2 regions of the Brevibacillus sp. FIR094 genome follow, and region 2 is predicted to be linked to the other one. Evidence: predicted binding sites of a transcription regulator. Region 2 holds the regulator's gene; the other holds the start of a gene.
What was found. Region 2 encodes LexA, which represses DNA repair genes until DNA is damaged. Its sites were predicted from a motif close to CGAACATATGTTCG; they were not measured.
Positions count from the first base shown of each region.

Region 1 (12,098 bases), on a different contig from region 2:
TGAATTCGAAAAAGATAAAGACGGTGTGAACACAGCGCTTGTGTGGACAGCAACAGAAGGCGGAATCAAGGCGCATGAGTTCCAAGAGTTCACGTTTGTCGGGGCAAACCCGAAAGAAGAGGGCCAATTAGCTTGGAAGGCTTATCAGACCTATGCAAATGGCGAGGTTGTGGAATGGACAGGGGACAAGGATTCCAAAACGCCAGCGTCTGTTACTACCATTAAGGCTGGTGTAGGCGAAGCAGGGCATGAGCATGGACAAGAACAAAAGCCAGCAACCGCTCCTGCCGGAGAAGCTGCTGGTACAGGCAGCAACAATACCTTACCATTGGTACTTTCTGGTTTGGCGCTGCTGATCTCCATTGTTGGCCTGTTTAGAAAAAAAGCGTAAGTGCTTCATAATCAAGCTGTGCAGTGTGTCCAATCATGCTGCACAGCTTTTTTTCATTGTGTGGGAATTGGAAAAATTCTATAATAGCAATAATTACTTTCGGAGGTGTATATCACATGTTAAAAACACTATTCAGAGCAAGCAAGTACACAGGAAGGAAAAATATGAACGGCAGCATGACGCGTACGCATTTTGCACAGTAGAGGATTCTAGAGTAACAATCAGTATGTGAAAACGGAACGTGTCATCTGCCTAAAAAAGGTGGATACTGCTTCCATGTCTATGAATGCCACAAAAGTATATACGATCAAAAGTTTTTTGATTTCCCTGGCCAATACGACCATGTTCACGACCTATGCGCTTTACTACATTGTGACACTGGGTTTTAACCCGTTTGAATTGCTTTTGATCGGGACGGTATTGGAGTTATCCGTGTTGGTGTTTGAAGGGATAACAGGAGTAGTTGCGGATACGTACAGCCGCCGTCGCTCCGTCATTATCGGGATGTTTTTGCTGGGAATCGGATTTGCAATGCAGGGGATTGTTCCCACGCTTGATGCTTGGGTACCGTTTATTTCTGTCTTCGGCTTGGTCTTATTTTCGCAAGTCGTCAGTGGTCTCGGGTATACGTTTATCAGTGGAGCGGATACTGCATGGATTGTGGATGAGGTTGGAGAAGAGAAGATCGGTACGATTTTCATGAAGGCCAAGCGTTACTCCTTGTTTGGGAATCTGCTCGGGATTGCACTTAGTGTGGCATTGGCAACACTCGCTCCCAATTTGCCTTACATCATAGGCGGTCTCATGTATCTGGGGCTTGGTGTCTTTCTGATTCTGTTCATGAAGGAGACCGGTTTTATTCCTCGTGAGCGTGAGCAAGGTGCTTCCCACGTGAAGGAAATGATTCAGACGTGGACTTCGGGTGCCAAAGTGATTCGCAGCCAGCCGATTCTGGTGTTGATCTTGTTCGTGACGCTATTTACGGGTGCAGCTTCTGAAGGGTATGACCGTTTGTGGGAAGCGCATTTGATCGCAGAAATTGGCTTTCCAGAGCTCGCTGCTATTTCAATGCCAATATGGTTCGGGATTATTGCCGCACTCGCAAGCTTACTTGGCCTCATCGTCGTAAGCGTTGTGGAAAAAAGGCTGGATGTGAACAATGAGCGGGTTGTCCTTGTGGGCATGTTCACGTTGACGGGTCTCAAAATTGCAGCGATGATTGCTTTTGCCTTTTCCCCTAGCTTTAGCTGGGCGTTAGTAGCATTGCTGTTGATCGGTGTGATTCAGTCATTAAGCAGTCCGCTGTATGATACGTGGCTGAATCTGAACATTGAGAGCAGTGTGAGAGCGACGGTTTTGTCGATGATGGGCCAGTCCAATGCCTTAGGACAAACGGCAGGTGGTCCGGCAGTCGGATGGATCGGGACCCGGTTTTCGATTCGCGCTTCGCTGGTTGCGGCGGCCATCTTGTTGGCACCGATTCTGATTGTGTTCGGACGTGCGCTTAGAAGGCGCTGAGTTGTAACAAGTATAAGGTATGTGCCCATTTTTAGGGCGCATGCCTTTTTTGTTGAGGAAATGCAAACAAACTTGCGAACGTGTGTTCTCTTTTGGTATGATGATCTCAACAACAAGAAGACACATTTTTGGTGGTGACAGCATGATGATTCTGGAGTTGAGAAGGTACGCAGCCCGGCAGCAAGCAGTGGAGATCATCTATTTGAAGAAGGATGGAGAGGCTAGCAGGCGTACGATCCGTATGGTGCATATCGATGAGAGCAAAGGGAGCTTGAAAGCATACTGTTATAGGAGGAAGGCGTATCGTGTATTTGTGTTGGATAACATTTTGGCGATCGCACCTGTGTCTGGACATTTTGCCGGATGAAAAGGAATCATCCTCCACGCCCCCAGCCTATTCCAGCCATACTATGTTATACTAAATAGGTAAACAACTTCAAAAAAGAGGAAGGGCGGGGACAACAATGGAGTTCTTCATTGTCATCGTCATCATGTTTTTGGTCGTAGTATTTGTCTTGGCGTCCAAAGCCGCAAAAGGCGGAAGTGGGCGCACTCATTCCTCTTCAGACAGTGGGGGCGGAGCCTTCTATGTCGACAGCAGTCACAATCACCATCATCGAAATCACGACTCCAACGATCGTTGGGATAGCTATGACAGCGGAAGCGATAGCGGTAGTGGTGGAGACAGTGGTGGCGGAGATAGTGGAGGCGGCGGCGGGGGAGATTGACGCTGTTGCATTTTGTTTCATTATGGTACAATAATTGGGAAATATGATTCCAAACCTGAATGGTAGGTTTGCAAAGGAGAGATGTTTTATGGTAGCCATCAAATTTGTTCAGAGTGTCGTAGTCGGGGTCACAGGAATCCTCCTTTCAAGCGAACAGTAATACCGTTCACCAAATGAGGATTCGACTGTGACTGGTTCTGGCTGATAGCCGTATATTTAACCAATTGCAGGGGGAATCCGCAGTGAATCAACTAACCAATCAACAAGTATTGCAATCCATGGGCTGGAATGAGTATTTTGCTAATCATTTTGCCCCTTATGCCGAGCAAGGCTACAGTGTGGGACGTATCACACTCGAACATAAACGTATTTATCGTCTGTGGAATGAGCATGGCGAACTCTTGGGCGAAGTAACGGGTAAGCTTCGTTATGAAGCCATCGGACGAGAAGATTTTCCGGCTGTCGGGGACTGGGTAGTGATCAGTGCCCGCCCAGAGGAAAAGAAAGCCTCAATCCACGGAGTTCTACCACGTAAGAGCAAGTTTTCCCGCAAGGTAGCTGGGGATACTGTGGAAGAGCAGATTGTGGCGGCGAACGTCGATACCGTTTTCCTCGTGAATTCCTTAAATAATGATTTAAATCTGCGCAGGATAGAGCGCTATCTCATTCTTGCGTGGGAAAGTGGAGCCAATCCGGTGATTGTGCTTTCCAAGGCAGATTTGTGTGACGATCTGGATGCATGTATGGCAGAGATAGAATCAGTTGCGATCGGAGTACCTGTTCATGTAGTCAGTGCTGAGCAGGGAGAAGGACTGGATCAGCTTGCACCGTATCTGGGCGAGGGCCAGACGATTGCCTTGATGGGTTCCTCTGGTGTTGGCAAATCCACGTTGATCAATAAATTGAGCGGAGCAGAGATGCAAAAAGTCAGTGGCGTGCGTGAAGGTGATGACCGTGGTCGCCATACGACGACACATCGCGAACTGTTCCGGTTGCCGAGTGGTGCTCTGATGATCGATACACCGGGCATGAGGGAGCTGCAGCTCTGGGAGGCAGATGAAGGCTTCCGCGGTGCTTTTGACGATATCGAGTCCATTGCGGAAACATGCCGTTTCAATGATTGTAAGCATATGCGCGAGCCTGGCTGTGCTGTTCAAGCTGCCATCCAAGCTGGATCATTGGAAAAGGCACGCTTTGACAGCTACCTGAAGCTTCAACGCGAATTGGCACATCTAGCGCGCAAAGAAGACGCAAGGCTTGCAGCTGCTGAAAGGGATAAATGGAAAAAGATCAACGTTCAAATGCGGGAGAAAAAACCGAAGCGATAAACACGAGAGCCCTTGAGAAATCAGGGCTCTTTCCTTTATATGGACAAGTAAGCGCTTCCTTTTGTTTTCAAAAATTAACGCTTGCTCACAACGCGAGAGTTATGATAGATTTGGTCAATACTCGTTATTACACTTCGAAATAAATAGATGGTAGCTCGTATAATTTTGGGAATAAGGCCCAACCGTTTCTACCAGGTGACCGTAAATCACCTGACTACGAGTGAAAGTGCGTCTAGGGTTCCGTTTCTTTCTTTCCTATTCTAAAAATAGGGTTGAAAGAAAGCTGGTCCGAGCGACGCAGGCACGATTGTTGTGTCACACCTAAGGGACAAAAGCCCAGAGGGACAGTTTCACTTGGCGTTGGTTTGTTACGTAGCCCGCTTGTGACACTGTCCGCTCTGGGCTTTCTATATTTCAGTAGGCCACAGGTATAAAAAGTGGCCGGAACCATACCCGAGGAGGAAGAATTGATGAAAGAATTACAAGAGCGCATCGTACAGGACGGCAAGGTACTGTCGGCATCCGTTTTGAAGGTGGATGCGTTTTTGAACCACCAGGTAGATCCAGAATTGACGATGAAGATCGGACAGCGCTTTGCCGAGCTGTTCGCTGGTGAAAAAATCACAAAAGTCGTGACGATTGAGGCGAGTGGAATTCATTTTGCTATGGCGACTTCCTTTGCGTTGGGTGTTCCCTTTATCTACGCGAAAAAGAAAAAAGCTGTCACGTTGACAGAGGAAGTATACTCTGCTCCAGTTCATTCCTTTACCCGCCAGGAAACGTATCAAATTAGTGTTTCCCGTCAGTATTTGTCCAAAGAAGACCGCGTATTGATTGTCGATGACTTCTTGGCTACCGGAGCTGCTCTTGTGGGGCTTACGAATATTATCAAAGATGCCGGTGCTCATCTTGTCGGGGTTGGCGCTGTTATTGAAAAGAGCTTCCAGGAAGGCCGCGGTCTCTTGGAGCAAGCTGGCGTACGAATCGAATCCTTGGCACGTATTGAATCAATGTCACCAGAAGGCATTCACTTTATTGAAGAAGAGCCTGCACGCGTATAATCAATAAATCAATAGGAGGTAAGGGTTCACTCATGCTAGCCAAACATAAGATTGTTACTTTAGGCTTACAGCACATTCTTGCCATGTATGCAGGAGCCGTCGTCGTGCCGTTGATTATCGGCGGTGCTTTGAATCTGACTCCTACGCAAATCGCTTATTTGATAGCTGCCGACCTTTTCACATGTGGAATTGCGACGCTCTTGCAAGTCCTAGGCACGCGTTATACAGGGATTCGCCTTCCCGTTGTGCTAGGCTGTACTTTTACAGCAGTAGGACCGATTATCGCGATTGCTTCTACGAGTAATCTAGCGACTGCTTACGGTGCCATCATCATATCGGGTATATTCGTCGTCTTGGCAGCTCCACTGTTTGGCAAGCTACTACGCTTTTTCCCAACCGTGGTACAAGGTTCAGTCGTAACGATCATTGGACTGTCGCTCATTCCCGTTGCGATGAACAATGCGGCTGGCGGACAAGGCATGCCGGACTTTGGACAACCGCACAATTTGCTTTTGGCTTTAGGAACGTTGGTTATCATTTTGCTTATTAATCGTTTCTTTACCGGATTTATTCGTGCGATTTCCGTATTGCTCGGGTTGATTGTCGGTACGGCTGTAGCTTACATGATGGGGATGGTCAGCTTCGCGAGTGTAGCGGAAGCCTCTTGGTTTAGCGTGGTTGAACCGTTTTACTTCGGTACACCACAGTTCAGTATTGTCGCCATTGTTACCATGATTCTCGTCAACATCATCAGCATGGCTGAGTCCACAGGCGTTTACTTTGCACTCGGTAAAGTGACCGATACAAAAGTAACAGATCAAGATGTAGTCAAGGGCTTGCGCGGGGAAGGGGTTGCAATTGTACTGGGCGGCATTTTCAACGCATTCCCTTACACGGCTTTTTCGCAAAACGTCGGTCTGGTTTCCTTGACTGGTATTAAATCACGCGATGTGATGATTGGTGCCGGTGGAATCCTGGTTGTTCTCGGACTACTGCCGAAGCTGGCTGCTTTGACAACGGTTATTCCTAACGCGGTATTGGGTGGAGCGATGATCGCTATGTTCGGGATGGTTGTTGCATCTGGTATCAATATTCTCTCGCAGGTTGACCTGAACAAAAACGAAAATCTGCTGATCGCTGCTTGCAGTATCGCGGTTGGACTAGGCTCTGCTGCAGTTCCGGCGATGTTTGATCAACTGCCTACTTTGGCAAAAATGATGCTGCAAAATGGTATCGTGACAGGTTCTTTGACCGCAGTCATCTTGAACATTCTACTCGTTCATACGAATAAAAAAGCATCTCAGACTGCTCCGGCAAATGTAACTGTTTCGGAAGCGTCTTAATATCAAAAAATGAACCGCTACTTCCTGGTTAATAGGAGGTGGCGGTTTTTGCGTTGGAAATGTGGCTGCGGTGGAGAGAAGAATATTTCCAGTCTAGGCTCCAGGCTCCGTCCTGCTGGGAAGTGTGAACTGCCCGCTCCGAAGGGATTCGCGGGGAAACGCAAAAGTGGTAGCCGCTTCGTAGACCGGGCACGGTTGCGTTTCTTTTGCCCGCGAATCCCTTCTCCGCTCGGTAGGACTCCACAAGTCGCTACGTCTGGAAATATTCTTCTCTGGCGTTACTGATGACATTCTTTCTAAGGTTTTTAAAAATCGATTAACACGGAAAGTTCGTAGGGGAAACAGGATGGACCACTTTGGACGCGGGTTTCGCTTTTTTTCATGGAGTCGGGCAGTGAATCTCTCAGCGAGTGGCCCTTGAAGCTAAGTGTTTTCTCCTGTTTCCTCCCACCACGACAGCTCGAGCAACGATTTTAAAAAAGGCTTCCCTGCAATGACAAGCGTCCAACAGTGCTGGCCAAGTTTTACATACGATGACCATGTAAAACAAACTACCTCCAGAAAGGAAGGGATGCCATGGCAACCTTTCAGGAAGCGCTCCTGGCCAAGAAGCACTTAGTCAAAAGGTGGAAGCGAATGCCGGGCGTAATTGGCATCGGGATTGGCTATGCAAACGGTAAAAATAAAAAAGGCGGCGCCTGCGTTGTGATGTATACCGTCAATACAAGTGCCGCCGTGAAGAAGGTATGCCCGAGCTGCGTCCTTGTCAAAAGACAGGTGGCGACAGCCCATGTATCCGTTCCTGTTCGAACTGTCACCTCTGGACGGTGCCATTGTCATCCCGCTGTACGTCCCTCTGCAACGAATTATCGCAGCAGAATCAGACCTGTGATCGCTGGCTACAGCATCGGCTACCCAGGAGCGTCCGGAACGGCTGGGTTAATCGTTGCGCGAGGAGGCCAACGGTTTGTGTTGAGCAACAATCACGTCCTGAATCGAAACAATACGAGTGGCTATACCGAGACCATCCAGCCTGGTGGAGCAGACGGAGGTCGTTCGGGAAGAGATCGAGTCGGACGCTTGTACCGCTATGTTCATCTTCGGAGAAATGCAGTGAATCGAATGGATGCAGCGATTAGTATCCCTACTTCTAATCGACTCCTTGCCCCTCGTTATGCAACAGTAGGCAGAGTACCAGGTGTTATTCGTTCGTATGGCATCGGGCGTAGATTGAAAAAAGTGGGCCGTTCATCCGGGCTGGCATGGGGAACGGTTGAATCGATCCACACCGATGTTGATGTTAGTTACGGGAGCTACGGAGGGCTGGGGACCATTCGTTTTCAGAATCAGACGGTCATCAGGAGTACGGTTCCCATCTCCTTGCCTGGAGATTCTGGCTCTGTTTGGCTGACTGCGGGCAATTACGCCGCAGCCGTGAATTTTGCTGGTTCAGCCAATGGCAGACTCTCGATTTCGTATCCGGTTGTCTGGGCATTGCAAGCGTTTGGCGTCGGGGTAGCGAGATCAGCAGGGAGAACTAGCAAGTCAGTTGCCAAAGCCAAAGGAGTCAGGAGAAACAACGCTCGTACGAGACCACTGTCTGCCACTGAGTTAAACCGTGTCCAAACAAAAAAAGCTGCCTCTAAAAGGCAGCCGGGCAAGAAAAAGACGTAAAGATAATAGCATTAGGAAACTTCTTTGGCTAACTGATCCAGTAGGTGAAGAATGCGGTGTGAGATATCTTCTAGTGTATCAAACGTAGCTTCTGCTTCCTCTTGTTTTCCTTGCTTGACGAGGGTGTAAATCCGCCGAACCGTTTCGTGGAACTGGCGATGAGGCGCTTCTAATTGCTTGAAAGAGGGCAAGGTGTTCACGGATGGATTGTTCAGGGCCTCGTCATACCAAATCCCCAAGCGGCATTGATGATGGTCGACGAGTTCTTTTTCATCAATGTGGTGATACCCAAGCATGAAGTTGTACAGCCACCATTTCCATAAGAGATGGTCGGTTTTGACGATGCGCAAGTAATGCTTGGTCTTTAAGTGGCTCGTTTGTGCGATGCTCAGTTTGTGCAGGCTGCTAATGCCAGCGCCAACATCATAGACGTTTTTACCTGCATTCGAGACGTGCGAAGAGACCTGCTCCATATTCGCCTGGACTTGCGATATGCGCATCGAAATATCATCTGTGGCAGCAGACTGCTCTTGTGCCAATGCTGCGATGTGTCCGGTGGAATGTCCGACAGTCTCAATATTTTGCACAATATCTCCTAATATGCCGATCGCATCACGTGTCTGAATCACTTTATCGTTAAAATGGTCGCTCATGAGAGTGGCCGTTTCTTTTACCTGAACAGCTTCATTCTGAACATTGTTGATTGTGGCTGTTATGCTTTGAACGGATTGCTTGGTCTGTTCGGCGAGCTTTCGCACTTCATCTGCCACGATAGCAAAGCCGCGTCCATGTTCGTTGGCTCGTGCTGCCTCAATCGACGCATTCAATGCAAGAAGATTGGTTTGATCGGCAATATTGCGTATGACTTGGACGACCTGGGAAACTTCTGTAATGGATGTCATTAGCTGCGAAATTTTTGTTTGCATCTCTTGGAATTCATCTGCCATGGAAAGAAAGCTGGTCAATGACTCTTGGATAATATCTTTGCCTATCGTCGCTTGCTCGATTGTAGTGGAGGCACTCTCTGCGACAGAGACGGCTGATTGAGCCACTTTTTGTACAGATTCGCTTAGTTGCTCGGCAGCAGAACCCACATTGCCAGCTTCCTCAGTTGTATCCTCAAGCGTGTCCAGCACATGCTTGAATTTATCGATTTGAATCACTAACTCCAGAACTTCGCCCAGGCGGTCAATGACTTTGTAATCATTATCCTCCTGATACGATTGGAGGACAATTTGCGAATCAAGCGTGATGATCTTCATGAGTGCCAACAGGACGGAAGATAGTTCTTGGGGACGTTTCGAATAAGTGTTAACGATTGCTGGAATCAAATATTCATACACCCGTAAGTAAGAGCCTGTATACCATTCTGGCGCAAGTCCAATTTTGCTGTGGACCTCTCCGATTTTCTTGCGCCCGGCTATATAGGCGTCGTCTAGCTTGGCATGTGGAAGCGATTGCAAATAGTGACGAAAGGATACGGCCAATCGATCAACCGTCGTATTCGTTTCGATGATTTGCATCAGATGGGAGTATTGGTGAAGCATGTGGTAATGACGCTCTGTAATGGCCTCTAGGTGTTGGGTTAGGAGTGGTTCAATTTGTTTCAACCGATCAAGGTCTGTCTGATTCATTTGCAAAAAATGAACTTTTCCCTGTAGCTGATCGGGCATTTGGACATCGCTTTTTTGAATTGAGGCGGTAACGGTTTGAGCGCCACGCTTACCAAACATAAAATCCCTCCATATTTTTACGGAAAACGGGCCTATTCATATAAAGAATAGGCCATAAGTGCTTTTTAGATTATAGCATTCACGAATGGAGTTGAATCTTTGGAACTATTGTGATTTTGTGAAAAGTATATTAAGAAATGGGCAACGTCATCCATTATTCAAAAAAGGTCATGTGATGCTTTTCGTCCCGGTAATAAGCGAGGCGGTCCTGGAGAGTGCCTGTATGTAATTCGAACTTATGCCCATCAGGGTCGGTGAAATAAATGGAGCGCTTATCCCGCTCTGAACGATCACGTCCATGCAAAATGGTAACGCCGTGCTTTTCTAAATGAGCGTACCACTCATCAAATGACTCTTCTGTGATCGTGAAGGCCATGTGTGTATAAGAGTGGGCAATTTCATTGCGTGGGATGTCTGATTCCTCATTTAGCGCCAACCAGTAGCCATTCAGGTCAAAGTAAGCCAGCTTGCGACCTCGTACAAGTGGTTTGGCATGCAGTACATCCCGGTAAAAACAAAAAGATTTCTCCAGATCTGAGACAGAGAAAAGCAAATGATTCAATCCTTGAAGTTGCGGCAATACGTCCCCCACCTTTTTAGCAATAATCTTGCAACTATTGCTATTGTATGGGGAAAACAGGCAAACCACCAGTCTATCCCGGGTCTGCCTGCCATTTGTTTAGGATTGACTTTGTTGAGCTTGCGCTTGGGTTTGCAGCGTGGATTGGACTTGGGACACCATCGTTTGAGCTTGGGCAATTTCCTGAGAAGCTTGCTTCAAGGCTTCTTCGGCGAGCTGTGGATTGGCTGCAGATTGCTCGATCGCTTGCGTAATCATATTTTTTGCCAGTGTGGTGGCTACCTCTGCTTTTTTAAGCGAGTCGGTGTTAATTTGGCTAGGCATGATATACCTCCTGCGGGTTTCGATGATGGGAACACCGTATTAATTTGCCCCGCACGCAACGGTTTATGTATATGGATACGCGTCCAACCGTTTTCCTTCCGCGATGCATAGTCTGACAGGGGGAGGGACGTCAGATGAAAAAGCAATGGGTGCAAGTCATTCGATTGGCAGAGCAAGCTTTCTTCACGATCATCTTTTCAGCGCATAAGCGGGTGGGGGATCGCGGAATCATTTTGCCAAAGCGCTTTAATTCCAAGTTAAAAATTCGCCGTTTTCTGCAAAAATTCATGACCCCTTGTCTGGCAAATCGCGTGATCGGCAATCTTGATTTGCGACGAATAAACGGACGACTCGCGATCCCTGTAGGGGATACGATCGGGGCGCCACCGATTGTAAAATCACAAGTCCTGTCTTCGGGCAGCAGATGTGCGACGCTTGTGGTCTGGTTTGCCTTCGATCCAAGTGATCGATTTTTCCGTGTGTACCAGTTGAAAAAGCTTCCGAATGGGCGCTGGATCGTTGTAGGGCGTCATCCGCTGGACTATCCGTTTAACCTTCCGCAGGATTTCCTGAAACGCCAAATACCATGTGGAAAAATCTGTACACCTTGGAGAGGGAAGTTAAAAATTAGGAAAAAATGACTATCTTCCAAAAAAATCCGGTATTGATATTGGTTCAATTTGCCTGTATAGTATGTAAGTGTTGCAATACTTATCGGAAATTGTCGAACGTGAGAGTTCCGATACTGCTGGAAATCGGGAAGTAGCTCAGCTTGGTAGAGTACTTGGCTTGGGACCAAGGGGTCGCAGGTTCGAATCCTGTCTTCCCGACCATGTTTCAAATGAATATGCCGGTGTGGCGGAATGGCAGACGCGCGCGACTCAAAATCGTGAGGGAAACCGTGGGGGTTCAAGTCCCTCTACCGGCACCAGCAATCTATACATATGGTTTTCGTTATAAGGTGGGGAACAGTGAGTAGGCCTGTTTCTCACTTTTTTTTTATTCTTAAAATCAGTGTCCATTATACCGACAATAGATAGGGAAGATCGCATGGAAGAAGCAGGACAAACAAAGCCTGCCAAAGGAGAGGACGACAGTGATTAAGGTAATGATAGTGGAAGATGAGAAACCGATCCTTGATCTCATGAAGCATGTCATCGGACAAAACGATCACTATACGATCGTTGGAGCATTCACACATCCACTAGAGGCACTCGCTTGTCTGCCCGATCTGTGCCCTGATGTGGCGTTCTTAGATGTAGAAATGCCAAAAATGAACGGACTCGAGCTAGGCTCCAAAATAAATGAGTTGTCTGAGCACACTAAAATTATTTTTACGACTGCCTATAAAGAGTACGCGTTAGATGCGTTTAAGGTGTACGCGTTTGACTATATTTTAAAACCGGTTACGCCTGCGG
Region 1 covers NZ_JBEAES010000008.1:29,602-41,699, reverse strand. Annotated here, with positions in the region: gene ACQ5DJ_RS08465 (YcnI family protein) at 1-391, shown strand, start outside; gene ACQ5DJ_RS08460 (MFS transporter) at 668-1,909, shown strand; gene ACQ5DJ_RS08455 (WYL domain-containing protein) at 2,052-2,276, shown strand; gene ACQ5DJ_RS08450 (hypothetical protein) at 2,374-2,637, shown strand; gene rsgA (ribosome small subunit-dependent GTPase A) at 2,880-3,965, shown strand; purine riboswitch at 4,101-4,202, shown strand; gene ACQ5DJ_RS08440 (xanthine phosphoribosyltransferase) at 4,436-5,026, shown strand; gene ACQ5DJ_RS08435 (nucleobase:cation symporter-2 family protein) at 5,059-6,369, shown strand; gene ACQ5DJ_RS08430 (hypothetical protein) at 6,418-6,654, shown strand; gene ACQ5DJ_RS08425 (hypothetical protein) at 6,946-8,043, shown strand; gene ACQ5DJ_RS08420 (protoglobin domain-containing protein) at 8,055-9,776, opposite strand; gene fosB (metallothiol transferase FosB) at 9,931-10,356, opposite strand; gene ACQ5DJ_RS08410 (hypothetical protein) at 10,456-10,680, opposite strand; gene ACQ5DJ_RS08405 (hypothetical protein) at 10,815-11,321, shown strand; tRNA gene ACQ5DJ_RS08400 (tRNA-Pro) at 11,437-11,513, shown strand; tRNA gene ACQ5DJ_RS08395 (tRNA-Leu) at 11,530-11,611, shown strand; gene ACQ5DJ_RS08390 (response regulator) at 11,777-12,098, shown strand, end outside.
Region 1: ACQ5DJ_RS08455 (WYL domain-containing protein) is a predicted target of LexA. The motif match lies at 1,985-1,998, and genes of this name have one in related genera.

Region 2 (12,098 bases):
TTTGGAGTGATCCAGGTTCTGTAGCAAGTGCTCCGTGGATAGAATCTTCTCTTAAATTCTCTATCGACTATATTCCTTCCGAAAAGGTCATCATGGGTATTCCAGAATACGGGAATGATTGGAACTTATCTGATCCTACAAATAAAAGTAATTCCCTAGTAGAGTGGAAAAATATTTCGGATCTAATTGCTACTACAGGAGCAACACCAGTTAGGGACGAGGTTTCTGGTTCAATGTATTTCAATTACACGGATTCTGAAGGATTTAAACATGTCGTATGGTATGAAGACGAAACAAGTATAAAAAATAAGACGCATTATACTCAAACATACGAGTTAGCTGGTGTATCGACATATGCGATCGGTATGGAAGATCAAAAATTCTGGGAAGCTATCTCTTCTGGTCTAAAATAAATCCATTTGATATGGAACGAAATGAATGCATAATTTTGTCCCAGATTTAGGGCAAGATTATGCTTTCATGAACTTACGACGAAGAAAACAAGAAGAAAAATGATGAAACATAAGCTCTAGCTCTCATGAAATTAAAGTAAAACCCACTGCATACCAAGGTCCTTTAGTAAAAAGCTTCACTAATTGTTGTGCAATATATTTCGGCGAATATTTCATGTCATTTTTAACGATAGATTTCATAATTCTGTTTAATTAGGTAAGTAATGTGTAACGAATGAACTGCATTCGACTAGGTGAAACTTGAAACAAGATAAACTGAATGATAAAAATCCCGTATTTATTATTGAATACGGGATTTTCATTTCCTGTATACATTCAAGCAGTAGATTTGGCTCTTTGTTCGAAAATTAATCCTTTTGCAGGAGCTGAACTCTTTGTTGTAATTCCTGTTCGGTTAACGGTTCCAATTGCAACAAGGCCTCGTATGGATCATCACCCGGAATCTGAAAGTATCGAGCAAATGCAGGCTCTGTTTTGATGCCGCTTTGCTTCAGAGCCCTGATGTGTTGGTACGCATCCAAGCCTCCTATTTCTAACAATCGTGCTTCGATTTCCATATGACGATAGGCGTTTTGCTTTTCGACAGCTACCGGTTGAGCAAACAATTCAAACCAAAAGTCAGCTGTGAAAAACGAGATAACGCACGTGGGAATACTTTTTACATCTAGGTGTGTCACTTCAAATCCGAGCAAGTAGCCAAATGCTGTACGAGCAGCCTGCTCAAACTGTTCCAGATTATGACTCTCGCAAATAATATCCAGATCGCTTTGTTTGACGTCAATGTCCAATGGGATGGTTCCGGCAAGCACTGGACGGTAATCGGATAGTACTTTCATAATGTGCGTCTGTTGAATCGCTTCCCACGCTGCTTTTTGACGCATGGTTCCTCTGCCCAAGTAAGAGAGATCATGCCAATTTCTCATGAGACTACCTCCCTGTCTACTTTCTTTTAAAATAGTTTAGACAAAAGTGAATAAGTACGCAACGAAATCGGTAATCACTCGTATACCTAAAGGAAGGGAGTGTAGTAGATGGAAATATTTTTGTGGGTAGTGGTTGTGTTATTGTTCTTGCTAAGCATCGCAGGAATTTTCTTACCCGTTTTACCTGATACGATATTACTGTGGGCGGGCTTTTTGCTCTATCACTTTTTCATTGCAGACCCGGGAGCGGGATTGCCGGCATCCTTTTGGTGGGGAATGGTCGTTCTAAGTATTCTGCTTTACGGTGCTGACTTGCTGACGAATATGTATTTCGTGAAAAGATACGGAGGGTCCAAGTGGTCGTCCATTGCTGCTGCGGTCGGAATTGTTCTCGGGATTTTCGTTTTCCCACCGTTTGGTATGCTGATCTTGCCGTTCGTATTCGTCGTTCTCGTAGAGTTGGTGGTGCAGAAGCAGTCGATGGAGCGAGCAGTGAAAGCGGGCGTAGGCTCACTGATCGGATTTTTGGGAAGTGCAGTCGTAAAAGTGATCCTGCAAGTTACGATGATCATCTGGTTTTTTATCGCCAGATAATAGATAGAAAACGAAAAGGACAGCCTAGGCTGTCCTTTTTTACGTGGAAACTAGTGAATGAGTCGATAAACACCGATGACTTTACCGAGAATGGTGACATGCTCAAGGATGATCGGTTCCATCGTGGCATTTTCCGGTTGGAGACGGAAGTGATTTTTTTCTTTGAAAAATCTTTTAACGGTCGCTTCATCTTCTTCTGTCATGGCTACGACAATGTCACCATTGTTCGCTACGTGCTGTTGGCGAACAATGACGTAGTCTCCGTCGAGAATCCCGGCATCAATCATACTGTTCCCGGAGACGCGCAGCATATAGACCTTGTCAGAAGTCACGATATTGTCTGGAAGCGGGAAGTATTCTTCCACATCCTCAATGGCTGTAATCGGTTGTCCAGCGGTTACTTTGCCGATTACTGGCACACGGACGACTGAGTCTTCGAAATTGTCTTGAAAACGATCTTCATCTGATAGCAATTCGATGGCACGAGGTTTGGTAGGATCTCGACGAATGAGGCCTTTTTTCTCCAAGCGTGCCAAATGCCCATGTACCGTTGAGCTGGAAGCTAGTCCAACAGCCTCCCCAATTTCACGTACAGAAGGCGGATATCCTTTATCACGAACTTCCTTTCGTATGAACTCGATGATGGCTTGTTGTCTACTCGATAATTTTGACATAGAAAGACACCCCTGATTTCTCGAACATATTTTCCTATATTATACCATGGGAGCTTGCGTTCGACAAACATAAGTTCGATTCATTGTTGACATGAACATATGTTCTCATTTATTATGAGGCTACTGATCAGAACATATGTTTGTGAGGAGGCCATTATTATGAATTCATTGACAGTACGTAATCGTTTCGAGAAAAAAGAAGAACGTCTTGTTCGTTTTGGTATCACGAGAGGACAAGCTCTCTTGTTTCTTATTACATTTACTCTCTTTTTTTATTTGTTGACCGAACTAGTGTTTGCTTCTTCTCCAATAGAGGATCCACAAGGCATAGAAGTAACGGTACAATCTGGAGATAGCCTATGGTCGTTAGCAGTTCAATACAATACAGACGAGCATATGGATGTTCGCGACTATATAATAGAGATTAAGGATGCGAACGGCTTAGAGAACAACAGGATTTACCCAGGTCAGACTCTCATCCTTCCCGATACTCCGTAAGTGTTCGGCTGTCTTGCGGGATCATTCGAATGTGGTATAATGAAGCGGCACTACTACAGAGTGGGAGGAACCAGCAGTGGTATCTGACGCAGAAATTAAACGCATCAACGAATTGGTCAAAAAATCGCGCGAAGAAGGTTTGACCGAAGAGGAAAAGCTCGAACAAAAAGCATTGCGCCAAAAGTACATTGACGCCGTTAAGCTTTCATTGAGAGCAAATTTGGATTCCATCCGATATGTGGAAGACCTTGAAGAAAATAAGCCAAAACAGTAAGATAACAATTACTGATACGACAGACATCCTCGCTTGACGCTAGGGTGTCTTTTTCTGTGACAAACATAAGGCATTGATAGCAAGGGAGGGAAAGCGATGGCGTGGATAGCTGTGGCGGTTGGTGGAGCAGTTGGCTCTCTTTTGCGCTACCTATTGTCTTTGCTCGCGAATCAGCCGGGATGGCCGTGGGGAACCTGGATCGCCAATGTTTGTGGATCTTTGATCATCGGCATCTTGTTCGTGCTGGGGAAAGAACGTGGCTTTTTATCTCCGACACTCTATCTCTTATTTGCAACGGGGGTCATGGGAGGATTTACGACTTTCTCTAGCTTCTCCTTGGAAGTGGTCTCTTTTTGGGGAGAAGGCCACCTATTGCGTGGCACTTTGTACGCTCTCCTCAGTTTGGGAGTCGGTCTACTTTCTTGTGCGGTTGGAATATGGTTGGCTAGGCAATGGTCCTGATGCGTTCAATGACACGATACATGTGAGGGGGAATGAATGTGAGTACACAGCATCGTGATTATGAATTGGAACAAAAAAAGCTGGATGAAACAATTTCAGCGATCGACGAAGAAATGGAGCAGCTTCGCAATGATATTCACGAGGCAACAGATGATTATGTCAAACAGGTCGTTAACTATAAAAAGGCTAAGGAATTGCGCTACCTGGAAGATCAGGGTCGAGAGAAGCCTTATTTCGGCAGAGTGGATTTCTTAAAGGATGAAATCTACGAGCTGGATCAGGTCTACATAGGAAAACGGGGAATTGTACGCAGCGATACGTTTGATTCTGTGGTCGTGGATTGGCGCGCGCCTATCGCCAGTCTTTATTATACCGGAGAGAGCAAAGAAGCGTTTTACCGGATGGGACGCGAGATCGTGCGTGGTGAAGTTCGATTAAAGCGTAATTTTGCGATCGAAGACGGAAAGATCGTAGGCATCTATGATGGAGCGGTAAAAGAAACGATTAATCGCGAAATGGGGCATCCTGACGAATTTTTGCAAGAGGGCTTCATTGATGAATTTTTGGCAGCCAATCTGAATCAAGCGAACGATAGCAGACTAAAAGACATCGTTGCTACGATTCAATCCGAGCAAAATGATATTATCCGGGCGGAAAAAGAACGGCCCATTGTTGTGCAAGGAGTAGCGGGGAGCGGAAAAACAACGATTGCTTTGCACCGACTCTCTTATTTGATTTATAACTACCAGGATTCCATGATGTCCAAAAAGTTCATGGTGTTTGCGCCTAACCGGATGTTTCTTACCTATATATCCGAGGTTTTACCTGAGCTGGGAGTCGATGATGTTCAACAGTCTACCTTTGTAGATTGGGCAGCGCGTCTTGTGAAGCCTCTGCTGCCAAAAGGATGGAGAATCGTGAGTCCCGATAAGCCTCTTCAATTGTTCTTCGAAGAGGGGCAGGATGAGCGCCAGCAAGAAATGACGCGAAACAGACTTCGCTTCAAAGGATCGCTCGCTTGTCGGGAGGCGCTGGAGCAATACATTCGGCATATCGTCGAAACGAGAATTCCTTTCAAGAAGCTCAGCTTTTTATACAACAAAACGAAGCAAGTATTTTCCATTCCAGGTGATTTTATTCTCCAATGCTTCTTGGAGCAATTCGCAAATATGCCGTATCATCGACGGGTAGAAGCGCTTCGCAAGCATTTGAAACAAGAAATGAACAAGCAATTGTTTTCCCATTTGCGAGAGCGAAAAGTCGATTTGGACAAAGAAGGCTTGTACAAATTCGAGAAAATGCTGGAGCAAATACTGGATACGTACCTGACTTCGTTTCCAAGACTGGAAATCTTCGCAGCTTATCGCGAGTTGATTGCGGACGAGGAATTGCTGCGCAAGCTCGTACCTGCTGACATTTCAGACGAAGTTGTGCGTGATGTGACTCAGTCGAGTGCTGCACTGTTTGCAGAGGAGAGATTGGAGCCGGAAGATATCGCGCCTCTGCTATACTTGCAGCATATTGTTGAAGGAATGAATAAAGCAGAGCATTTTGATCATACGGTCGTGGATGAAGCACAAGACTTGAGTGCGCTTGAAATAGCCGTCATTGCATTGGCAACCAAGCGAAACTCGCTAACGATCGTCGGAGATATTGCGCAAGGCATTCATAGTTACCGGGGGATTCATGCCTGGGAAGAGTTGACGAAGGGGATTTTTGCACAGCTGTTTCCTTCTTATTATACGTTGTCGCAAAGCTATCGTTCGACCATTGAGATCATGCGCTGTGCCAATGAAGTGTTGCGGCAAATTGAATTGCCCGAGACGGTATTGGCAAAACCGGTTTTGCGACATGGTGAAAAACCAATCATGGTCAAGGCTCGTTCACGAGCGCAACTTTGGGAGGACATCGCTTCGCGTGTGGTTGCCTACCAGTCGGAAGGCTTCAAAACGATTGCGATCGTAGCGAAAACCATTCAAGCGAGTAAAAAAGCACATAAAGGCCTGCAAGACAAAATAGCTGATCTGACCCTGTTAGGCACCAAAGATAACCAATTTCCGGGTGGCGTAATCATCATGCCTGCTTTTTTAACGAAAGGCTTGCAGTTCGATGTGGTCATTCTACTGGATGTAGACGCCTATCAAAATAATGAATGGGACGCAAAACTGTTGTATGTCGCGATGACACGTCCAGTCCATCGCCTTGCAATGACGCAGGTTGATGACGTTTCTTCACCGTTGCTGAAAGATTTACCGACAGAGCTGTACACCTTGTCTACTGACGAATAACATTCTCATCATCAAAGAAAACCCTCTGCCTGTAAAAAAGCAGAGGGTTTATCTGTATCATGCTTAGTGGTCGCCTGTGTTACCTTTGGAAGGGTTGGTAATAACAAAACCTTCTTGTGGCAAGAAGAGGTAATCAATGATGATGCCATCCAGCAATGGCTCATCCTTTTTCACGATCACATCGATCTCTTTGTCTGTCGAGATCACAACATCTTCTTCTGTTGGCTTGTCCAGAGCGAGCCCGTAGTGTGCATGATCACCGTGAGAGTGAGTAATATAAACGCGCAGTTTCAATTCTTTGTCTTCTTCTGCCTCGATGATTGGAGCCAATTGCTTGACAGCGTTACGAGTGATTTTTAGTTTCACAGGTCAAATCCCCTAACTGTATGTAAGTTACCCCTCCATCTTAGCAAGAGGGAAATCAGGATGCAATGTTGAAAGTGTTACGATATGTCTAGAGAATGACAACAGGGTGGAAGGAGAGTCATCTATGAAAATCGATTTGCGCAGCGATACCGTGACGAAACCAACCGAGGAGATGCTTCGGGCAATGGTGGAAGCGGAGGTTGGTGATGATGTTTATAGAGAGGACCCAACTGTCGATCGTTTGGAAACGATCGCGGCTGAAATACTCGACAAGGAAGCTGCCCTTTTCGTAACAAGTGGCACGCAAGGCAATCAGGTCGCTGTTTTGACGCATTGTGTCAACGGAGACGAGGTTATTGCGGAAGCGGATTCGCACATTTTTTACTATGAAGGCGGCGCTATGTCGGCATTGGCTGGTGTACAAACAAGGACGCTGGTTGGAGAACGTGGTGCTCTGCGTGCAGAAGATGTAGAGAGGGCGATTCGGGGCAACAATATCCATTTTCCTCGCACAAAATTGATTTGTCTCGAAAACACACATAATCGCGCTGGCGGGGCGGTAATCTCTGTCGCGCAAATGAAGAGTGTCTATGATACAGCACAAAAACACGGTATTCCCGTTCATTTGGACGGTGCTCGTCTCTTCAATGCGGCTGTGGCCCAAGGTGTTGCAGTCAGTGAGCTATGCGCTTTTACCGATACCGTTCAGCTTTGCTTGTCCAAAGGGCTGAGTGCTCCAGTCGGTTCCATTTTGGCTGGAGATCGTGCGTTTATCGAAGAGGCGAGATGGTGGAGAAAAAAATTAGGAGGCGGGCTGCGTCAGGCAGGGTATTTGGCAGCACCGGGCATCATCGCTCTCACACAGATGACCGAACGATTGGCAGAGGACCATGAACGGGCACAGCAACTGGCAAAAGGCTTGCGCCAGCTATCGCTTCAGGTTGAGCGTGTCGAGACGAATATCGTGCTGGTGAATACAGACTCGATTGGACAATCAGCTGTCGCCTTTTTAGAACGCTTGGAGGAAAAAGGAGTGCTCGCTGTTGATTTTGACGAGTACGTCATTCGCTTTACGACGCATCGACACATTAGCGATCAACATATTGAGACCGTTGTGGAAGCAGTCGAGCAAATATTGGAAACGGTGTAATCGTTTCAAACGCTTGTAGCCAGTCGAAGGGAAGACTGGCTTTTTTTTTGTCTCAACATTGAATTCTAAATAGTTAGACAATTTGTACAAAATAAGAGTCTATACGCGATCTGTTTTTCGCCATACCGTTTGATTTGTTTCGTCCACACTTGCGTTATCATGGTAGTGTGATAAAGCAATAGCGTTTACTGGTGTATGGAATCGAATGGAATCAAGGGGGATGGTCTGAATGAGAAAGAGGATGAGCTTCATTTTGAGCTGCATCTTGCTGCTTCAAGTTTTAGCGGGATGTAGTACAAGCGAAACGGCGGTAACGAACAAACCGAATGATCAGGCATCTCAACCAGTGCAGCCAACAGGAAAAGAGATGGTATTGAATTGGAACGCAGACGGTGGAGAGCCTCCGACAGCAGATCCCGGACTTGCTTCCGATGGCACTTCCTTTGATGTTATTACTGCCTGCTTTGAAGGATTGACTCGCTATGGACCGGATGGGAAAATAGCCAACGCAATTGCTGACAGTTATACGGTATCCGAGGATTTGACGACGTACACGTTCAAATTGAAGTCGAATGCGCTATGGAGCAACGGAGATCCGGTAACCGCTCATGATTTTGAGTTCGCCTGGAAAAGAAACCTCGATCCGAAGACAGTATCCGAATATGCCTACATGCTTTATTTCATTAAAGGAGCAGAGGAATTCAACACAGGGAAAGGATCGCATGAGGACGTAGGAGTCAAAGCGATAGACGATTTTACACTAGAGGTCAAGCTCAATTCACCAGCTCCGTTTTTTTACGAACTGACGGCTTTCCCGACATTGTTTCCCCTACATAAAAAGACCTTGGAGGCTCATCCGAATTGGGCAGCGTCTCCAGACAACTACGTGGGTAACGGCCCATTCAAAATGGAGCTGTGGGAGCATAAAAACAAATTGGTTCTTGTGAAAAACGAGAAGTATCATGACAAAGATACCGTGAAGCTCGACAAAATCGTTTGGAGCATGATTACCGATACCAACACTGCGCAAGCGTTATTTGATTCAGGTGATTTGGATTGGGGAGGGCATCCAACCTACGTGTTGCCCGTCGATGTGATCCCTGCTTTGCAGGATGAAGGAAAAATCGCAATGGCGCCGTATCCGAATACAGTTGCCGTCACTTTTAACACAACGATGCCCCCTTTTACGAATAAAAAGATTCGACAAGCCTTCTCCTATTCGATCCAACGGCAGCCTCTCGTAGATGGAATCGTGCAGACAGGGGTGCCTGCGGCTTTTGCATGGGTTCCGCCCTCTATGCAACTCAGCGGAAATGACTATTTTCAAGAGGATGTAGCCAAAGCCAAACAGTTATTGGCTGAAGGGTTAAAGGAGCAGGGGCTTTCGACGATGCCTGAAGTGACATACACGTATGGATCAGGTGACGATCGTCAGAAAAAGCTGGCTGAAGCTCTTCAGGATCAATGGAAAAGAAGCCTAGGTGTTGATGTGAAAATCAGTGGCTTGGAGGAAAAAGTTTTTTTACAAAACAAGCGCTCCAAAAACTATCAGTTTGCCTACCGAAATTGGGGTGCTGATTTTAACGACCCCATCAATTTCTTGGAAATTTTCAAGGACAAAACAGTGGGGACGAATGACGCTGCTTGGGAAAACGCTAGATACCGAGAGTTAATCGTCCAGAGTTACTTGGAAAAAGACCCGACGAAGCGTATTGCGATCATGCGTGAGGCAGAGACCATCTTAATGGAGGAAATGCCGATTGCTCCCGTGTACTATGGCGCAAGACCGTATATAAAAAATGACAAAGTCAAAGGATTTTTGATCAACCCGTTTGGTGGTAGAGATTTTAAATATACAACGATCGAACAATAAATAAAGACGTAGTAAAGTCTTGCCGTGTCCGGAAAATTGGAGAGCGGCAAGGCTTTTTTTGGTTCCATTCGGTTGACTCACTTGTGTGTAATTCAGACCCGCCAATGAAATACTATAGCTATCCAACATAGGGGAAAAGAGGGATGGAAATGATCTCGGCTAAAGAGCGAGAACGCATTCTCAATCAAATGAAACGGGACGAGAGCAAGATTGTCAACATCGTCTTAAACGACGCCAATCAGGTTGCGGGCGAAATTGAAAAAGCCAACCACCAAGGCATTTTTCTGGTGGATGGCCGGTACTACGGGTACGAGGACATCAAAGAAATCAATGGTTCGTAATGGTTACAGACGGGGAGGAGGGAAGAAGTAGCGCAAAGCGTCAGGCAGCTCTTTTTGCCACAAACCCCAGACGTGATTCCCTGGTTTTTCTCGATAGGACAAGGTTGCTTGTTTGTCCTCAAGAATCTGTTTTGCCTCGCGATTCCATTGCACGAAATCGAAGGTACCCGCACTTGTTTCCACAGCTGTCTCATCGAGGCCAATGACCATCCAGATTCGGAGCCAGGATAGGCTGGACTGATTCAAAAGCGGGTCGAGTGTCGTTTGGAAAAACGCCCCGGACAGCGCGAGTACTTGCGGAAAGAGGCCGGGGTTTTCCAATGCGAGATGCAAAGAAACGGTTCCACCTAAAGAGTCTCCTGCCAGTACACGTGAAGCAGGATCACGGCGTACAGGATAGCGCTCCTCTATGTAAGGAATTAGCTCTTCGGTAAAAAAACGTTGATAGGCTGCGTTTCTTGACCCAGATGGAGAATACTCGCTCGTGCGCTTGTTGCGATCGACTGAGACACCGACGACGATGTATGGTTCAATACCATCTTCCAGAATCAATTGATTGGAGATGGTTGCGATACGCCCCATCGTAAAAAAGTCGTTCCCATCTTGGCAATACACAACAGGGTAAGAAAGAAGCTCATTGTACCCCGGCGGTAGGTATACTTTGACCGAGCGGGGAGTGTCCACGTGGATGCTGGGCACTTCTTCTTTCATTATGGTTCGCTTTACATAGTCAGACATCGATTCACACTCCCTGTTTGCTCAAATGAAAAACTAAGCCTTGAAAAAAACTGATACAGCTTATATAGTAAATGATAACAGAGAGGAAATAAACCCTGTAATATCAATACTGTAACACGTTAAACAGGTATTTTGACTGCAATATAACAGGGTGTTGCAAGCGGCGCTGTAAGCCCTTTCTTGCACCATGCAACTTTCTTCTGGTTTTTATCAGGGCTACTTCCGCCACGAATTGCATTCGTCGCTCATCGAGCAGATGCTCAGATTAGGCGACAAAGGGCAACTCGGGAAAAGGAAGTCCCTTATTCTAGTGACGAGGTGAATGTGATGAGCGTATCCACTGCTGTTGAACAAACAGAGAACAACGCCCCGCTGCAAATTCTTGCCCCGGATGGTACGGTTGTTCGTCCTGACTTGATGCCTAAGCTCTCCGATGATGAATTGCGTGAACTGATGCGTAAAATGGTATTTACCCGTGTATGGGACCAACGCGCGATCAGCTTGAACCGCCAAGGTCGTCTTGGTTTCTATGCACCAGTAGCTGGTCAAGAAGCAAGCATGATCGGTTCCGAGGGTGCTCTTTCTAAAGAAGACTTTGTCCTGCCTAGCTACCGTGATATTCCACAAATGGTATGGCATGGTTACCCTATGCACAAGGCATTCCTGTACTCCCGCGGACACATCGAGGGCGGCAAAATCCCTGAAGGTGTAAACGTATTGATGCCACAAATCATCATCGCGGCTCAATGTACACAAGCAACAGGTGTTGCAATGGGTTACAAGCTGCGCGGTGAAAAGAAAGTTGCGATTAACTACTTTGGTGACGGTGCGACTTCCCAAGGTGACTTCTACGAGGGTATGAACTTTGCAGGGGTATACAAGCTGCCTGTTATCTTCTTCTCCCAAAACAACGGTTATGCGATCTCTCTGCCGTTCGAAAAACAAACGGCTTCTGAAAATATCGCAGTCAAAGCAGTTGCAGCTGGTATTGCTAGCGAACGCGTTGACGGTATGGATATTCTCGCAGTTTACTACGCGGTTCAACAAGCAAAAGAGCGCGGCGTGAATGGCGAAGGTGCGACACTGATCGAAGCAATGACGTACCGTTATGGTCCTCACACCATGGCTGGTGACGACCCAACTCGTTACCGTACAGGTGAAGAGCAAAGCGAGTGGGAACTGCGCGATCCACTGATCCGCTTCCGCAAGTTCCTCGAAGCAAAAGGTCTCTGGAGCGAAAAAGACGAAGAAGCTGTAATCGAAGAAGCGAAAGCAGCTGTTGCGGACGCAATCAAAAAAGCGGACGAAACACCTAAGATGAAAGTTAGCGAACTGATCGATGTAATGTTTGAGACACTGCCGCCTGCACTCGAAGAGCAAAAGGCAGAATTCCTGGCGAAGGAGTCGAAATAAGCCATGGCACAAATGACAATGGTTCAAGCCA
Region 2 covers NZ_JBEAES010000007.1:214,955-227,052, reverse strand. Annotated here, with positions in the region: gene ACQ5DJ_RS08205 (glycosyl hydrolase family 18 protein) at 1-413, shown strand, start outside; partial or broken gene ACQ5DJ_RS08200 (TetR/AcrR family transcriptional regulator) at 537-641, opposite strand; gene ACQ5DJ_RS08195 (DUF4269 domain-containing protein) at 821-1,396, opposite strand; gene ACQ5DJ_RS08190 (DUF456 domain-containing protein) at 1,505-1,990, shown strand; gene lexA (transcriptional repressor LexA) at 2,041-2,664, opposite strand; gene yneA (cell division suppressor protein YneA) at 2,824-3,162, shown strand; gene ACQ5DJ_RS08175 (DUF896 domain-containing protein) at 3,239-3,436, shown strand; gene crcB (fluoride efflux transporter CrcB) at 3,533-3,898, shown strand; gene ACQ5DJ_RS08165 (HelD family protein) at 3,937-6,186, shown strand; gene ACQ5DJ_RS08160 (HesB/IscA family protein) at 6,250-6,552, opposite strand; gene ltaE (low-specificity L-threonine aldolase) at 6,677-7,702, shown strand; gene ACQ5DJ_RS08150 (peptide ABC transporter substrate-binding protein) at 7,932-9,575, shown strand; gene ACQ5DJ_RS08145 (hypothetical protein) at 9,719-9,916, shown strand; gene ACQ5DJ_RS08140 (alpha/beta hydrolase) at 9,920-10,654, opposite strand; gene pdhA (pyruvate dehydrogenase (acetyl-transferring) E1 component subunit alpha) at 10,982-12,067, shown strand; gene ACQ5DJ_RS08130 (alpha-ketoacid dehydrogenase subunit beta) at 12,071-12,098, shown strand, end outside.